Regions from separate parts of the Arthrobacter sp. 001422645 genome, predicted to be linked through region 1. Evidence: predicted binding sites of a transcription regulator. Region 1 holds the regulator's gene; each other region holds the start of a gene.

The links. Region 1 encodes HrcA, which represses chaperone genes, less so after heat shock. Its sites were predicted from a motif close to TTNGCACTCGNNNNNNNCGAGTGCNAA; they were not measured.
Region 2: a site for HrcA is predicted at 1,650-1,676, ahead of groL (chaperonin GroEL). Genes of this name have one in related genera too.
Region 3: a site for HrcA is predicted at 3,067-3,093, ahead of groES (co-chaperone GroES). Genes of this name have one in related genera too.
Region 4: a site for HrcA is predicted at 2,922-2,948, ahead of AC6EUH_RS01170 (FmdB family zinc ribbon protein). Genes of this name have one in related genera too.

What each region holds. Positions count from the first base shown of each region.
Region 1 is NZ_JCBANT010000006.1:55,383-59,254, reverse strand. It holds gene dnaJ (molecular chaperone DnaJ) at 1-1,026, opposite strand, end outside; gene hrcA (heat-inducible transcriptional repressor HrcA) at 1,127-2,140, opposite strand; gene AC6EUH_RS08440 (DUF3097 family protein) at 2,372-3,220, shown strand; gene AC6EUH_RS08435 (DUF4870 domain-containing protein) at 3,362-3,781, shown strand.
Region 2 is NZ_JCBANT010000011.1:6,093-9,964, reverse strand. It holds gene groL (chaperonin GroEL) at 1-1,467, opposite strand, end outside; gene AC6EUH_RS12215 (ABC transporter substrate-binding protein) at 1,786-3,048, opposite strand; gene AC6EUH_RS12210 (cold-shock protein) at 3,189-3,395, opposite strand; gene AC6EUH_RS12205 (LytR C-terminal domain-containing protein) at 3,638-3,872, opposite strand, start outside.
Region 3 is NZ_JCBANT010000001.1:283,583-287,454, forward strand. It holds gene AC6EUH_RS01255 (acyltransferase family protein) at 1-750, opposite strand, end outside; gene groL (chaperonin GroEL) at 928-2,538, opposite strand; gene groES (co-chaperone GroES) at 2,615-2,911, opposite strand; gene AC6EUH_RS01270 (hypothetical protein) at 3,296-3,727, opposite strand; gene AC6EUH_RS01275 (THUMP-like domain-containing protein) at 3,785-3,872, shown strand, end outside.
Region 4 is NZ_JCBANT010000001.1:255,454-259,325, forward strand. It holds gene AC6EUH_RS01150 (hypothetical protein) at 1-455, opposite strand, end outside; gene AC6EUH_RS01155 (GNAT family N-acetyltransferase) at 597-1,217, opposite strand; gene galU (UTP--glucose-1-phosphate uridylyltransferase GalU) at 1,223-2,140, opposite strand; gene AC6EUH_RS01165 (5-formyltetrahydrofolate cyclo-ligase) at 2,255-2,890, shown strand; gene AC6EUH_RS01170 (FmdB family zinc ribbon protein) at 3,036-3,293, shown strand; gene AC6EUH_RS01175 (RcpC/CpaB family pilus assembly protein) at 3,688-3,872, shown strand, end outside.

The DNA.
Region 1 (3,872 bases):
GAGCAGGTCTTCCTGGGCGGCGTCGAGCTTGGCGGGGGTGTCCACCTGCAGGTGGACTTTGAGGTCGCCGCGGCCGTAGCCGCGGAGGTGCGTGACGCCGAGTCCGCGGAGGGTGATGACCTCACCGGACTGGGTTCCGGCCTTGACGTCGATCTCCTGCTGGCCGTCGAACGTGTCGAGCGTAAGTTCAGTGCCCAGCGCCGCCGCCGTCATGGGGATGTTGAGGCTGGCGTGCAGGTCGTCACCGTCGCGCACGTACGTGGCGTCGTTGTTGACCCGGATCTCCACGTAGAGGTCGCCGGCGGGGCCGCCGGCGGGGCCGGCCTCGCCCTGGCCGGAGAGCTGGATGCGGGTGCCCGTGGCGACGCCGGCGGGAACCTTGACCGTCAGGGAACGCCGGCTGCGGATGCGGCCCTGGCCGGCGCATTCGTTGCACGGATCCTTGATGACGGTGCCGAAACCCTCGCAGGAGCCGCAGGGAGCCGCGGTCATGACCTGACCCAGGATGGAGCGGACGGCGCGCTGGACCTGGCCGCTGCCGCCGCAGATGTCGCACCGCTCGGGGTGGCTGCCTTCACGGCAGCATGAGCCCTCACAGGTGGGGCACGTGACGGCGGTGTCGACTTCGAGTTTCTTGTTGACCCCGAAGACAGCGTCGCGGAGCTCGATCCGCACGCTGATCAGGGCGTCCTGGCCGCGGCGGACCCGTGAGGCGGGTCCGGCCTGGCCGCCGGCGCCGAAGAACGTCTCGAAGATGTCCTGGAACGCGAAGCCCTGGCCCGAGTAGCTGCCGCCGCCGAAGCCGTTGTCGGTGCCGTTCTCGTTGCCGGTGGTGTCGTAGATCCGGCGCTTCTGCGGATCGGACAGAACCTCGTAGGCGTGTGTGACGGCTTTGAACCGGTCCGAGGCGTCGTCCCCGGGATTGACATCGGGGTGGAGGGTCCGCGCCAGCTTGCGGTAGGCCTTCTTGATCTCTTCGCCCGTAGCTTCGCGGGAGACTCCAAGAACGTCGTAATGGCTGCTCAAAGTTTGTATCTCTTCCTTTTTGTACTGCCGGTGGGGTACTGCCGGTTTGGGCAAGAAGTCTGGTGCCGGCCCGTCGGAACGGGCCATGGAATGCGGCCCGTCAGGGGCCGAGGATCCGTGAAAGGTAGCGGGCCACCGCCCGGACGGCGGCCATGGTGGTGGGGTAGTCCATCCGGGTGGGGCCCAGCACTCCGACCTTCGCCGTGGCGTCCGGCCCGTAGCCGGTGGCCACCACCGAGGCCTCAGCGAGCCCCACGTACGGGTTTTCCCGGCCGATGCTGACCGTCACCCCGCGCGGGTCCGCGGCCATGTCACTGAGGAGCCTGAGCATCACCACCTGCTCCTCCAGGGCTTCCAGCACCGGGCCGATGCTCAGCGGGAAGTCCACATTGGAGCGGGCCAGGTTCGCGGTCCCGGCCATGACCATACGTTCCTCGCGGCTGCTCGTCGCCAGCGCCTCCAAGCCGCGGGCCAATGCCTGGGCCGCGCTGCGCCGGGCGGGCGGGCAGCTGGCAACCACGGACAGCAGCGACTGCGGCAGGACGTTCAGCGGTGTCCCGGAGAGCGAGCCGAGGAAGCGCGTGCGGAGTTCGGCCAGGGCGTCCTCCGGAAGATCCTGTCCCACGTCAATGACCCGCTGTTCCACCTTGCCGGTGTCCGCGATCAGCACCGCGAGCACCTTGCGCGGTGCCAGCAGGACGAATTCGATGTGGCGCACTTTGGCCCGGCTGAGATGCGGGTACTGCACCACGGCGACCTGGTTGGTCAGCTGGGCGAGCAGCCGGACGGTCCGGTCCAGAACGTCGTCGAGGTCATCGGATCCTTCCAGCAGGGCCTGGATGGCTCGTCGTTCGGCCGGCGAGAGCGGCTTGACCGCCGAAATCTGGTCCACGAAGAGCCGGTAGCCCTTGTCGGTGGGGATCCGTCCGGCGCTCGTGTGCGGCGCCGTGATGAGGCCCTCATCCTCCAGTGCCGCCATGTCGTTGCGGATCGTGGCACTGGACACGCCCAGGTGATGCCGTTCCACGAGGGCTTTGGAGCCGACGGGTTCCCGTGAATGGACGTAGTCCTCCACGATGGCGCGCAGCACTTCGAGTTTGCGTGGTTCGCTCACGCTCCACCTCCAATCGACTGTCCCGCATCCGGTGCCGCCGTTCCCTGGCCGCACCGCATGCTGTGCTGGTTCGCGACATGTTGGTTAGCACTCGACATGCCTAAGTGCTAACCAGTCTAATATGAGTCGCCGCGTTGTTAGCATTGGATTCGCTCCAGGCGTTCATCCTGGGGCTGGTGTTTTCGGGCACAGCCCGCCGTAGCAAACCGAGCGCAAAGCAGTGTGGAACCGATGTCGTACCAGAACTGGGGGCCCCAGGACCTGTCCGCCCCCGCCAAGATCCAGCTTCCCGAGGTGCCCGTGGAGCGCGGCATGGTCCTCGAAGATGTGCAGTCCGGCTGGGTGGGCGCCGTTACCCGCGTCGAGAAGTCCGGCGGGATGCACGTCGTCGCCTTGGAGGACCGCCGCGGCAAGTCACGGTCCTTCCGCCTCGGGTTCGGCTTCCTGCTGGGGGGACAGCCGATCCGGCTGATGCCGCCGGCGCCCCGGGCCGCCGCGGGCGCCGCGGGCACGAGAACAGCCTCCGGCTCCGTCCGCGTGGCGGGCCAGCGCGCCCAGGTGGCTAAGGCCAGCCGGATCTGGGTGGAAGGCAAGCACGACGCCGAACTCGTCGAAAAGGTCTGGGGTGACGATCTCCGGGTGGAAGGCATCGTCGTAGAGCCCCTGCACGGCATTGACGACCTCGCCGGAGCCGTGGCTGCTTTCCGGCCCGGCCCCGGGCGCCGGCTCGGTGTCCTGGTGGACCATCTGGTTCCCGATTCCAAGGAATCCCGGATCGCCGACGCCGTGATGGCGTCCCCCGGTGCGGCCGGAAACGTGCTGATTGTCGGCCACCCCTATGTGGACGTCTGGCAGGCAATCCGGCCGGCCGTCCTGGGGATCGAGAAGTGGCCGGTGATTCCCCGGGGTGTGGATTGGAAGACCGGCATCCTCATGGCTTTCGGCTGGCCGCACAGCACCAAGGAGGACGTCGGGCTGGGCTGGCAAAAACTCCTGGGCGCGGTCCGCAGCTACGCCGATCTGGAACCGTCCCTGCTGGGCAGGGTGGAGGAGGTCATCGACTTCCTCACCGTGCCCTGAGGGGGCTGACCGGGCGCTTTGGCTGCCTGGCGATCCTCATTCGGCGCCGGAGCAAGTATTCTTGGAACGGCGGCTTCGCTCCCGGCGCAGCCCTGGCACCTCCAGGCACCAACGCTCCACCGCAATCCGAAGGACAACACCGTGGCAGATGACGCACGTGAACACACTGGCAACCAGGCCGGCCATGGCCAGCCCCCGTACCATGGCGTTCCCGCAAATGCACTGCCGCTGACGGCAAACGAGGACCGCCAGTGGGCAACGTTGGCGCACTTCGGCGGCATCCTGGGCTGCGTCCCCTCGCTCCTGATCTACCTGATCTTCAAGGACCGGGGCCCGTTCACGGCGCAGGAGTCCAAGGAAGCCCTGAACTTCACGCTGCCGCCCACCATCGCGGCCGTGCTGTGCAACCTGCTGGTGTTTGTGCCGGTGGTGGGCAACATCTTCGCCGTCCTGGCCACGGTCATCTGGATCGCCGTGACGTGCTTCTCGGTTGCGGCCGGTATCCATGTCAACCGCGGCCAGCCGCACCGGTACGAGTTCAACCTCCGCTGGATCAAATAGCAGACTGCACTTTCGTACCTTCGAGTTCCCACGCACGCGGAACCCGGCACCCGGTCCGAAACCGAAAAAGCCGGCCGCTGTCCCCAACGGG
Region 2 (3,872 bases), on a different contig from region 1:
GGCGGCAAGCAGGTCGACGTACTCGCCGGTGGCTGCGTTCAGGCCGTGGCCTGCGGGCAGGCCGCGGACCTTGTCGACCACAACGCCGGGCTCGAGGCCGGCGTTGAAGGCGATCTGCTTCAGCGGGGCGTCGATGGCAACGCGGACGATGTTCGCACCCGTTGCCTCGTCGCCGGAGAGCTGCAGGTTCGCGAAGGCCTTGGCGCCGGCCTGGATCAGGGCCACGCCACCACCGGCGACGATGCCCTCTTCGACAGCAGCCTTCGCGTTGCGGACAGCGTCCTCAATGCGGTGCTTGCGTTCCTTGAGCTCAACCTCGGTTGCGGCACCGGCCTTGATGACTGCAACGCCGCCGGCCAGCTTGGCCAGGCGCTCCTGCAGCTTCTCGCGGTCGTAATCCGAATCGGAGTTCTCGATCTCGGCACGGATCTGGGACACGCGGCCGGCGATCTGGTCAGCGTCGCCTGCACCCTCGACGATGGTGGTCTCGTCCTTGGTGACAACCACCTTGCGGGCGCGGCCCAGGAGTTCGAGTCCGGCGGTCTCAAGCTTGAGGCCGACTTCCTCGGAGATGACCTGGCCACCGGTGAGGATGGCGATGTCCGCGAGCTGCGCCTTGCGGCGGTCGCCGAAGCCCGGAGCCTTGACGGCGACGGACTTGAACGTGCCGCGGATCTTGTTGACGATGAGCGTGGCCAGGGCCTCGCCCTCGATGTCTTCGGCGATGATCAGCAGCGGCTTGGAGGACTGCATGACCTTTTCGAGGACAGCAACCAGTTCCTTGACGTTGGAGATCTTGGAATTGACGATCAGGATGTACGGATCCTCAAGGACCGTTTCCTGGCGCTCGGCGTCGGTGACGAAGTAAGCGGAGATGTAGCCCTTGTCGAAGCGCATGCCTTCGGTGAGTTCCAGCTCCAGGCCGAAGGTGTTCGACTCCTCGACGGTGATGACGCCTTCCTTGCCGACCTTATCCAGGGCCTCGGCAATCAGGGCGCCAATCTCGTTGTCACCGGCAGAAATGGACGCGGTGGCGGCGATTTCTTCCTTGGTTTCGATTTCCTTGGCGGAGGCCAGGAGCTCGCGGGTGACGGCTTCGACAGCCTTCTCGATGCCGCGCTTGAGGGACAGGGGATCAGCGCCGGCCGCGACGTTGCGCAGGCCTTCCTTGACCAGGGCCTGGGCCAGCACGGTGGCGGTGGTGGTTCCGTCGCCAGCGACGTCGTCCGTCTTCTTGGCAACTTCCTTGACCAGCTCGGCGCCGATCTTCTCGTAAGGATCGTCCAGCTCGATCTCCTTGGCGATGGAAACACCATCGTTGGTGATCGTGGGGGCGCCCCACTTCTTTTCGAGGACGACGTTGCGTCCACGCGGGCCGAGGGTGACCTTGACGGCGTCGGCGAGGATGTTCAGGCCCCGCTCAAGACCGCGGCGTGCCTCTTCATCAAATGCAATGATCTTGGCCATAACGGCAGTAGTCCTTTCGGGACAGTCGTTAAGAATGAACCTTTGCTGCGGTGCCCGCGACGGACGATCCCGGCCCTGTGGCCTCTGTATGCCACTGAACCCGGGATCTCACCCCAGCCAGGTGTTTCTTCGCTCCTGGATCGGCGGCCTCAACTTCGCGGCCGGGTGAACCGGGCGTCGTTTTAGCAGTCAATACGCGGGAGTGCTAAATCAATAATTAGCACTCCCCCGGGGAGAGTGCAAGCAGTGAATGAGCCGGAGGTGCGCTGCATCGGCGTGCTGGCGGCACTCCAGCGCGGCTCAATACGCTACGGGCGATTAACTCCCGCTGCTGTTGGCAGTTTCGTTGCCGCTCATGGTGGCCGTGTTGTCCGACCCGTAGGTGTAGACGACATAGTTCGCGGAACTGACGTCACCGTGGGAATCGAAGCCGACCGGCCCGGATTCCCCGTCGTAGTCGGGCCGGTTGCCTGCCCGGAGGGCGTCGAGGCACTCCTGGTAGGTCTTGCATACCGTGGCTTCGCCGGAGGGCCCGCCGCTGCCTGAGGTCTGGACGTTGCCTCCCGACACGGCGATCAGGCTGCCGGCCACGGACGTTCCGGCGTCGTCCTGGGCTGCGGCGGCCGCGATGGCGGCAAGGTTGACGGCGTCATACGTCTCAGCGGCAAACGTCATGTCCTTCAGCTCCGGATCCACGGAGACCAACTCGCCCTGGAAGTGCGCCGAGGCAAAGGTCCCCGGCAGGATCCCCCGCGCACCGTCGAGTGCACGGGACCCCAGGCCGGAACCGTACTGGTTGACGGCCCCGTCGCTGAGGATGAGCTTCTTGCCGGATAAACCGGCGTTGTTCAGTTCGGCGAGGGCGCCCTGGGCACCTTCGCGGGAAACCAGGACGACGGCGTCGGGAGCCGCTGCCTTCGCGGCAGCCGCCGCCTGCTGTGCCTGGCCCGGGGTGAACCCAGCGACGGCCACAGGCCCCAGTCCGGCCTCCTTCGCCGCGGCGGCCACCGCGTTGGACACGTCCTTGCCGTAGCTGCCTTCCTCGTACACAACGGCAATGGTCGCCGCGCCGCCGTCCTTGGCGAGCTTGACCAGAACGGGGGCCTGCGCGATGTCGGCTGCCGAGGTGCGGAAATAGTAGCCGTTGCTCTCGTACCCGCTGAGTCCGCTGGCGGTGTTCGCGGGGGAAATCATGGCCACCTTGGCGTTGGACAGGACGTCGATCGCGGCAGGCGCGCGGCTTGAGTCGGTCGGACCGATGACGACGTCGGCTTTGGCGGCAACCAGGGCTTTTGCCTGCGCCGCGGTGTCTCCGCTGACGGTCTCCGGAAGCAACTCCACCGGTTTGCCCTTGTGGCCGCCCGCAGCGTTGATTTCCTTAACGGCGAGCTTCGCGGCGGCAAGTTGGGGGGCGTTGAGGAAGCTCTGCGCTCCAGTGTTGTCGAGGATCAGCCCGATCCGCAGGATTCCGTCGCCGCTCGCGTCGGCCTGCTCCACGCGGGCACCGCCCGCCGGTCCCAGGCACCCCGTGGTGGTCAGCGCGGCAGCGGCCAGCACCGCCAGGGCCCAGCCCCGGCGCAGGGTCACAGCCCGCTGACGGACGGTGCCGCCGGCGGTCTTCGGACCGGGTTGCTTTCCGGCAGGGTTCTTTCCTGCGGAGCTGATTCCTGCAGGGCTAATTCCTGCAGGGTCCTGCCTTGGTGCTGCGGCTGCGGCGAAGGTCACTTGGCTGGCCGGACACTTTCGGCCTGCGGGCCCTTTTCGCCTTCGCCGACTTCGAGTTCCACGCGCTGTCCCTCGTCCAGTGCGCGGTAGCCCTCCCCCGCGATGGCGGACCAATGCACAAAGACGTCAGCGCCGGAATCGTCCACGGTGATGAAGCCGTAGCCCTTTTCGGCGTTGAACCATTTCACGGTTCCCAATGCCATGGTGTCCACACTTTCAGTTGGCTTTGCGGGCGGACCACCACAATGTGCGCCGCGGAATGCGACCCGCAGAATGCACAACACAGAATGCACAACGCAGAATGCACAACACAGAATGCACAACACAGGATGCAAACCACGGAAGGCACAGACAGTCCGCAAATACTGTACCCACAGCCCCCGGCCGGAGCGGCCGGCGCGGGCCGGTTCGGCCCCGAATAGTTATTCAGGCGTAACCGGAACGGCTACTGGAAGCCGGGCGCCAGCACGACGACCAGCGGCATCTGGAATTCGGCGGAGTCCACCACGGTCTCGATGCCGAGGAGCTGGCCGAGGGCCTCGGCGTTGCCCTTCTGCGCGGCGCCGCTGTAGAAGACGACGGAGCGCTGCTGGGGCGCTCCTCCCCAGTTACCCAACTCGCCCAGCGTCCAGCCGGCGGTGGAGACCGTGTTGCCTACACTGCTGGCCAGTCCCGCGGTG
Region 3 (3,872 bases), on a different contig from region 1:
CACGCGCACCGGCTGGGACAGAAAGGCCAGCCGCGGCAGGAACAGCGCCAGGAGCGTGCCCAGGGCAAACTCCCAGAGGCGTGCGCCGGTGTCAAAGTAGGCCTGGGTCTGGCTCGTGGCCGTGTAGAAGACAGAAAACGCCAGCGAGGCCAGGAAGATGCCGGCGAAAATGTAGCTGAGAAGTGTCCGGTAGCGGAGCCTGTACCTGCGGGCCAGGAAGGCGGCGCCGGCGAAGATGAGCGGCCACAGGATGAAGACCTGCCCCTGGATGGACAGGGACCAGAAATGCTGCAGCGGACTGGCCGTTGCGTGGTCTGCGGCGTAGTAGTCGACGGCGTCAGCCTGCAGCAGACGGTTTTCCACGTAGAACAGCGATGCCCAGCTTTGGGAGACCACGTCCGGAAAACGGGTCCGTGGCAGCAGCAGGTAGCTGGCGGCCAGTGCGCTGAGAATGACGAGGGCCGCCGCCGGCAGGAGCCGCCGGAAGAGGTGGAGCCAGTGCTTGATCAGTGCCATCTGCGAGCCGCGATCGTAGCGGCCCACGAACTGCAGAGTCATCAGGAACGCCGAGATCAGGAGGAAAACATCGACCCCGCCCGAGACCCGGCCAAACCAGATATGGTACGTGACCACCATCAGCACGGCGAGGGATCGCAAGCCCTGGATTTCCGGCCTGAACTTGGTCGCCCGTCCGGACCGGTGCCGGGTGCCCGTTTCGCGCGGCAAGACCAGCGTTCCCGCTCCAGACATACAAACCCCTTAAAACAACACAAGACAGCGAAAGCCACTATACAACCCGGGAATTTTGTCCATGCAGCCGACGGCGGGACCGGTGCCATCGCCGCCAAGACAACGTCTGGCCGCCCCGGGTAACAAAAAGGACCGGACCAGCAGACGCTGATCCGGTCCTTTTAGGGCGCGGAGTCCTTAGTGCTGGTGTCCTGCGTGCTCGTCTTCGTCGGCCGGCTTCTCGACCACGAGGGTTTCCGTGGTGAGCACCAGTGCGGCGATGGATGCCGCGTTGCGGAGGGCCGCACGCGTCACCTTCACCGGGTCAATGACGCCGGCGGCGATCAGGTCTTCGTATTCGCCGGTCTTGGCGTTGAAGCCCTGGTTGAGCGCCGATTCGGCAACCTTGGCCACGACAACGTAGCCGTCGAACCCGGCGTTCTGCGCGATCCAGCGCAGCGGCTGGGTCAGTGCCCGGCGGACGATACCGACAGCCGCGGCCGCGTCACCTTCGAGTGCCTGGACGGCGGGGTCCTCGTCGAGTGCCTTGAGGGCGTGGATGAGGGCGGAGCCGCCGCCGGCCACAATGCCTTCTTCAAGGGCGGCGCGGGTGGAGGACACGGCATCTTCGATGCGGTGCTTCTTTTCCTTCAGCTCGACCTCGGTGGCTGCGCCAACCTTGATCACGCCGATGCCGCCGGCCAGCTTGGCCAGGCGTTCCTGCAGCTTTTCCTTGTCCCAGTCGGAGTCGGTGCGGGTCAGCTCGGCGCGCAGCTGGGAAACCCGGGCTGCCACGTCCTCTGCCGATCCGGCGCCGTCAACGATCGTGGTGTTGTCCTTGGTGACCGTGATGCGCCGGGCGGTACCCAGTACCTCGAGGCCCACCGTGTCCAGGCTGAGGCCCAGTTCCGGGGAGACAACCTGTGCACCCGTGAGGGTCGCGATGTCCTGCAGCATGGCCTTGCGGCGGTCACCGAAGCCCGGGGCCTTGACGGCAACGACGTTCAGGGTGCCGCGGATACGGTTGACGATCAGCGTGGAGAGTGCCTCGCCGTCGACGTCCTCGGCGATGATGAAGAGCGGCTTGGAGCTCTGCAGCGCCTTTTCCAGCAGCGGCAGGAAGTCCTGGACGGACGAGATCTTGCCCTGGTTGATCAGGATCAGGGCGTCCTCGAGGACTGCTTCCTGGCGTTCCGCGTCGGTGACGAAGTACGGGGACAGGTAGCCCTTGTCGAACTGCATGCCCTCGGTGAGGACCAGTTCGGTCTGCGTGGTGGAGGACTCCTCGATGGTGATCACACCATCCTTGCCGACCTTGCCGAATGCCTCGGCCAGGAGCTCGCCTACCTCGTCGCTCTGGGCGGAGATGGAGGCGACGTTGGCGACCTGGGTGCCTTCGACCGGGCGGGCGTTCTCGAGCAGGCGGGCGGCGACAGCCTCAACAGAGACCTCGATGCCGCGCTTGATCTGTCCCGGAGCGGCGCCGGCCGCAACGTTGCGGAGGCCTTCTTTGACCAGGGCCTGTGCCAGCACGGTGGCGGTGGTGGTGCCGTCACCGGCAACATCGTTGGTCTTGGTGGCGACCTCCTTGGCAAGCTGCGCGCCAAGGTTCTCGTACGGGTCGTCCAGTTCGACTTCACGGGCGATGGTGACGCCGTCGTTGGTGATTGTGGGGGCGCCCCACTTCTTGTCCAGCACGACGTTGCGGCCGCGCGGGCCAAGCGTCACCTTGACCGTGTTGGCGAGCTTATCGATGCCGGCTTCAAGCGACCGGCGGGCAGCGTCGTTAAACGCAAGCTGCTTTGCCATGGTTTTGTCCTTTCAAGACAGAACCCCGCGCAACTGACCCGTCAAAGAAGGATCGGCGGCGCGGGGTCCAAGAGAGTTACTTTACGACGATCGCCAGCACGTCGCGGGCGGACAGCACGAGGTACTCGGTGCCGCCGGTCTTGACTTCAGTTCCGCCGTACTTGGAGTAGATGACGACGTCGCCAACGGTGACGTCGATCGGGACGCGGTTGCCGTTGTCGTCAAAGCGGCCGGGGCCTACTGCGACAACTTCGCCTTCCTGCGGCTTTTCCTGCGCGGAGTCCGGGATAACCAGGCCGGAAGCCGTGGTCTGCTCGGCTTCGAGCGGGCGGACAACAATACGATCCTCAAGAGGCTTAATAGAGACCGACAAGGACCTCTCCTTTTCGTCAGCAAATTCGTGGACTTTAAAGCTGTGGTGCCAAGGCGTACAGACCGTCGTCGCGGTGCCGGCAGCCGCCTGGCTGTAAAGCTTCAGGTGTTAGCACCCTCCTAGGGAGAGTGCTAATGACGACTCTATGTAAGTAGTTAGCACTCGGTCAAGGCGAGTGCCAGAAATTCGCTCCCGGTGGACTCGGGGCGCCCGGGCATTGTGGTCTCCCGGGGCCCCGGGCACCGGACATGCCCACCGGGGCGGGGCTGCGGCGGGGGGACATGCCCAGTCCTAGCGGCGGCCAGTGAACACTTCGGCATTGTGCTCACTCGTGGCCCCGCGCACGGGACATGTCCACCGGGGCGGGACTGCAGCGGCGGGTTGTTACCGCCCGCCGAGGTCCGCGAAGTCCACGTCCTCGCCGTTGTCCTCATCGTCGGGGCCGGGCTCGTTCCGGTGCCGGTACAGCATGAGGCCTCCGGCAGCGGCCAGCACGATCCCCGTGACCAGGAAGACGATGCCGCCGATGCGGGCGGCCGCGTAGCTGTCGCGGATGGCCTTCGCCTCGTCGGTGGCGTCGGTGACGTCCTTGCCGCCGACGGAATAAACGGTGGCGTTGAAGGAGTCCAGGAAGAAGATGATGACCAGGAGTGCGGCGCAGACGACGGCGATGACGGCGCCCGCGATCAGCGCCGGCCGGGCGTAGCGGGCCAGTCCCTGCCGGGCGGGACGTTCCCCGTCGGTGTCCTGCTGCGCGGCGCCGTCCTCCGGGTAGTTTTCGTCCGGGCCGCTGTTTGCCGTGCTGCTGTATTCCATGCCGTCAACCCTATCGGGCGCGCAGCTGCAGCCGTGCGCTGAACTAGGCTTGTTCCCATGGCTGACGCACCGCAGGACCAGATCGCCCCGCTTCTGAACCCCGAAGGCTGGGAGCTGCTGGCGTCGCTTGGCCCTTACCGCGAGG
Region 4 (3,872 bases), on a different contig from region 1:
GCGTTCATTTTGCGGCGGCGGTCCCGGACGGCGAGCCGGCGGAGCACGACGACAGCGAACGCGGCGCCGAGAAACGCGACGACTGGCAGCCAAACAGGACCGGTGCCGAAGATCCGCAGGACTGCGGACACTATCCCCGTCAGCAGCGAGAGCAGACCCGTCAGCGCCAGCGTCAACCGGCCATAGCGGATCTTGAACGCCGGACCGGTGGATGCGGGCTGGCGGACGCGGTCGGACCCGGACGTTCCCGGGCCGGACACGGTGGACTGGGTAGGGGGCATGGGTTTCTCCTGCTGGGCCGCCATCTTCATGACGTGGCCGGCTTGCGGGGCTGTTTCTGGATCAATGAGGTCCGCCACGAACTCGCCGGCGGGCTGCAGCTGGTGGCGGCCGTTCCGGAGTATGTAGGGTGCAACCCACACGATCCAGAGCGCAACAGCAATGACAAGGATCACAGAGCTGCTAAGAGGGAAGTCCACATCAAAACCGTATGAGCAATGCAGTGCGCCGGGCCGCATTGTCCCCGGTGTGTCGCGGGACAAGTGTCAATTGACTGCATTCATAACGTCTGTGCTGGTCAGGAAGGGTCTGACCGCTCATGCGGGCCGGTTCTGTAGCCACCTCGCCAGGAGCCCCTCCGGCACTTCTTCGGACGTCAGCGCGAAACTCCGATGGTCTGCCCACTGGCCGTTAATGTGCAGGAATCGCGGCCGGTAACCCTCGTCTCGGAAGCCGAGTTTCTCGACCACCCGCAGGCTGGGCGCGTTTTCCGGGCGGATGTTGATTTCCATCCGGTGCAGGCCGAGGGTCTGGAAGCAGTAGTCCGTCGCCAGGGCCACAGCGGTCGGGGCAATGCCCTGTCCGGCCCGCTCCTTGTCCACCCAGTACCCGAGGGTGGCCATCATCGCCGATCCCCACACGATGGAGGACACCGTCAGTTGGCCCACGATCACAGGCTCCCGGAAACCGGGGGTCCAGGCAGTGATCAGGAAAGGCAGAGCAGTTCCCTGGGCAGCCTGGGCCTTGAGGGAGCGCACCATCTGGCGGTAGTCGGGGAGGCCGCCGCCGGGAGCGGGGTTGGACGCTTCCCAGGGGGCCAGCCACTCGCTGTTGCGGGAGCGGACCTCGGTCCACTCCTTGCGATCCCGGTACCGGATGGGGCGCAGCACGAGGTCGCCGCACTCAAGGGTCGCCGGCCAGTTGAAGCTGCCCCCCACGGGATTTACTTGGTCAGGCTGGGTGCGAGGCTGGCGGCGAACTCGGGCAGCCATTCCCGCAGGCCGGGGCCCAGATCCTCGCTGTCGCAGGCCAGCTGCACGCAGGCCTTGAGGTAGCTGAGCTTGTCGCCGGTGTCGTAGCGGCGGCCGCGGAACACAACGCCGTACACTCCGTAGCCTTCACCTTCGCCGGCGGCCAGTTCCTGGAGGGCGTCCGTCAGCTGGATTTCGCCGCCGCGGCCGGGTGCGGTGTGTTCCAAGACCTCGAAGACTGCCGGGTGGAGGACGTAGCGGCCGATGACGGCGAGGTTCGACGGGGCATCGGCGACGTCGGGCTTCTCGACGAGGTGGTTGATTCGGACATACTCTTCGCCGTTGACCGCCTGGATATCGGCGCAGCCGTAGGCGCTGATCTGGGAGGGATCCACCTCGATCAGGGCAACCACCGAACCGCCGGTCTTGGCCTGGACCTCGATCATGGTGCTGAGCAGTTCGTCGCGGGCATCGATCAGGTCATCGCCCAGCAGGACGGCGAACGGTTCGTAGCCAACGTGCTGCTTGGCCCGAAGCACGGCGTGGCCCAGGCCCATGGGATCGCCCTGGCGCACGTAGTGGATGTCCCCCAGGTTGCTCGCCGCCTGGATGGATTCCAGCTTGGCGGTGTCTCCCTTGTCCTCAAGAGTTGCTTCCAGCGCGGGAACGCGGTCGAAGTGGTCCTCCAGCGCGCGCTTGTTGCGTCCGGTGATCATCAGGATGTCGTTGAGGCCGACGTTGACGGCTTCCTCCACGACGTACTGGATGGCGGGCTTGTCCACGACCGGAAGCATTTCCTTCGGCATGGCCTTGGTGGCGGGAAGGAACCTGGTGCCGAGGCCGGCTGCGGGAATGACGGCCTTGCGGACGGGAGAGTTGAGTGTAGTCACTCGACTAATCTAACGGAGGGACCAAACATTCGGTAATCATTCGAGCCGCCGGAATAGTATCTGCTAACCGGGCCGCGCCCGGCCGAGGGACACGAGGCGGAGGAGCCAGAGACCATGCTGACGAAAGCAGAAATCCGGGCCGGGCACCGGGCCGGCCGGGCCACACTGACCCGGGCCGGGCTGGAGAGCGCCGGAGAGGCCATCGCACGGCACGGACTCGCCTGGGCAGCCGAACTGTCCGGCAGCAAACCGGGCACCTTCGCCGCATATCTCGGCGTCGGCGTCGAGCCTCCGACGCTGCCGCTGCTGAAAGCGCTGCATACCGCCGGGCACCGCATCCTGCTTCCGGTCTGCGAACCCGAGCTGGCACTGAGCTGGGTGTACTGGACGCCGGCCTCCGAATCCGTCCGGAGCCGTTACGCTCCGATCCAGGAGCCCGCAGGCGAACGCCACGACACAACCGTCATGCGTTCCGCCAGCGGCATCTTCCTGCCGGCCACCGCCGTCGACTTTTCCGGTAACCGGATCGGTCAAGGCGGCGGGTACTACGACAAGTTCCTGGCGGCGCTGGCCGCACTCCTGCCGTCCCGGCCCCTGGCGTCCGACGGCGGGCTGTTGCCCCCCGTGCCGACGGCCGCCATCGTGTATGACGCCGAGGTGCTGCCCGCCGGCAGCATCCCGGCAGAGTCCTTCGACCGGAAAGTGGCCGCCGCCCTGACCCCGGGCGGCCTGCTGCGGGTTCAGCCATAGCGCATGGGAGCCGCGCGGCGGGGTGATAGAATTAGCACTCAGGCCCTGCGACTGCTAAGGGACGGATTCCGCCGAGAAACATTGCGGCGATGATCCCGACCGGACAGCACGGGACCTGCTCGTTTGTCCCAGAGGAGGATTTCCAGTGCCCACGTATGCATACGCCTGCAAGGACTGCAGCCACGCCTTCGAGATCGTGCAGTCGTTCACCGACAGCTCCCTCACGTCCTGCCCCGAGTGCCAGGGGACCCTCCGCAAGAAGTTCAACAGCGTTGGCGTCGTCTTTAAGGGTTCCGGCTTCTACCGGACCGACTCCCGTGATGCCAAGGGCAGCACCGTCTCCCCCGCCCCCGCTCCCACCCCGGCAGCGACTCCGGCGCCCGCCGCCGCCTCCGCCAGCTAGGCCGTCCGCGGGGCTCCGGCCCAGCCGCGCCCCGCCGCCGGTCCGCGGAACCAGCAGGCCTTTCTCCACATAGCCCAGGCTGCCCCTGCACGGGTTTGGTAATGGTGCGTAGTGTCGCGCCATGGCCACCTTTGCGCATTCCGTTCCGCCACCCGGCAGCCTCCGGCCGGGCATCCCCCTTGGCTTACTGCATGGTGTTTTACCGCGAGGGTTTTTACCGCGAGGTGTCTTACTCCGTGGCGCGCTGCGCCCTTCGTCAGTCCTCAGGATCGGCCGTTCCCCCGGACGACGCCCCGGCCGCCCGGGCTCCGGAACTTCACCGCGAGGCCAAAGACCCGCCGGCCGGCACTTCCGGCGGACGGTCCGCTGGCTGGACCGCAACCGGCGTCTGACCGTGGCGCTGCTCCTGTGCATCGCGGCCGGTATCACGGTGCAACAGTTGACGCCGGCCCCGGCCTACACGGTCTCCGCCTTCGCCGCAGCAAGGGACCTCCCGGCCGGGAGGACACTCGGCCCGGACGACCTGACGGTCCTGGACATCCCGCGCGGCCTCGTGACTGCGGGCAGCTTTGGCGCCAA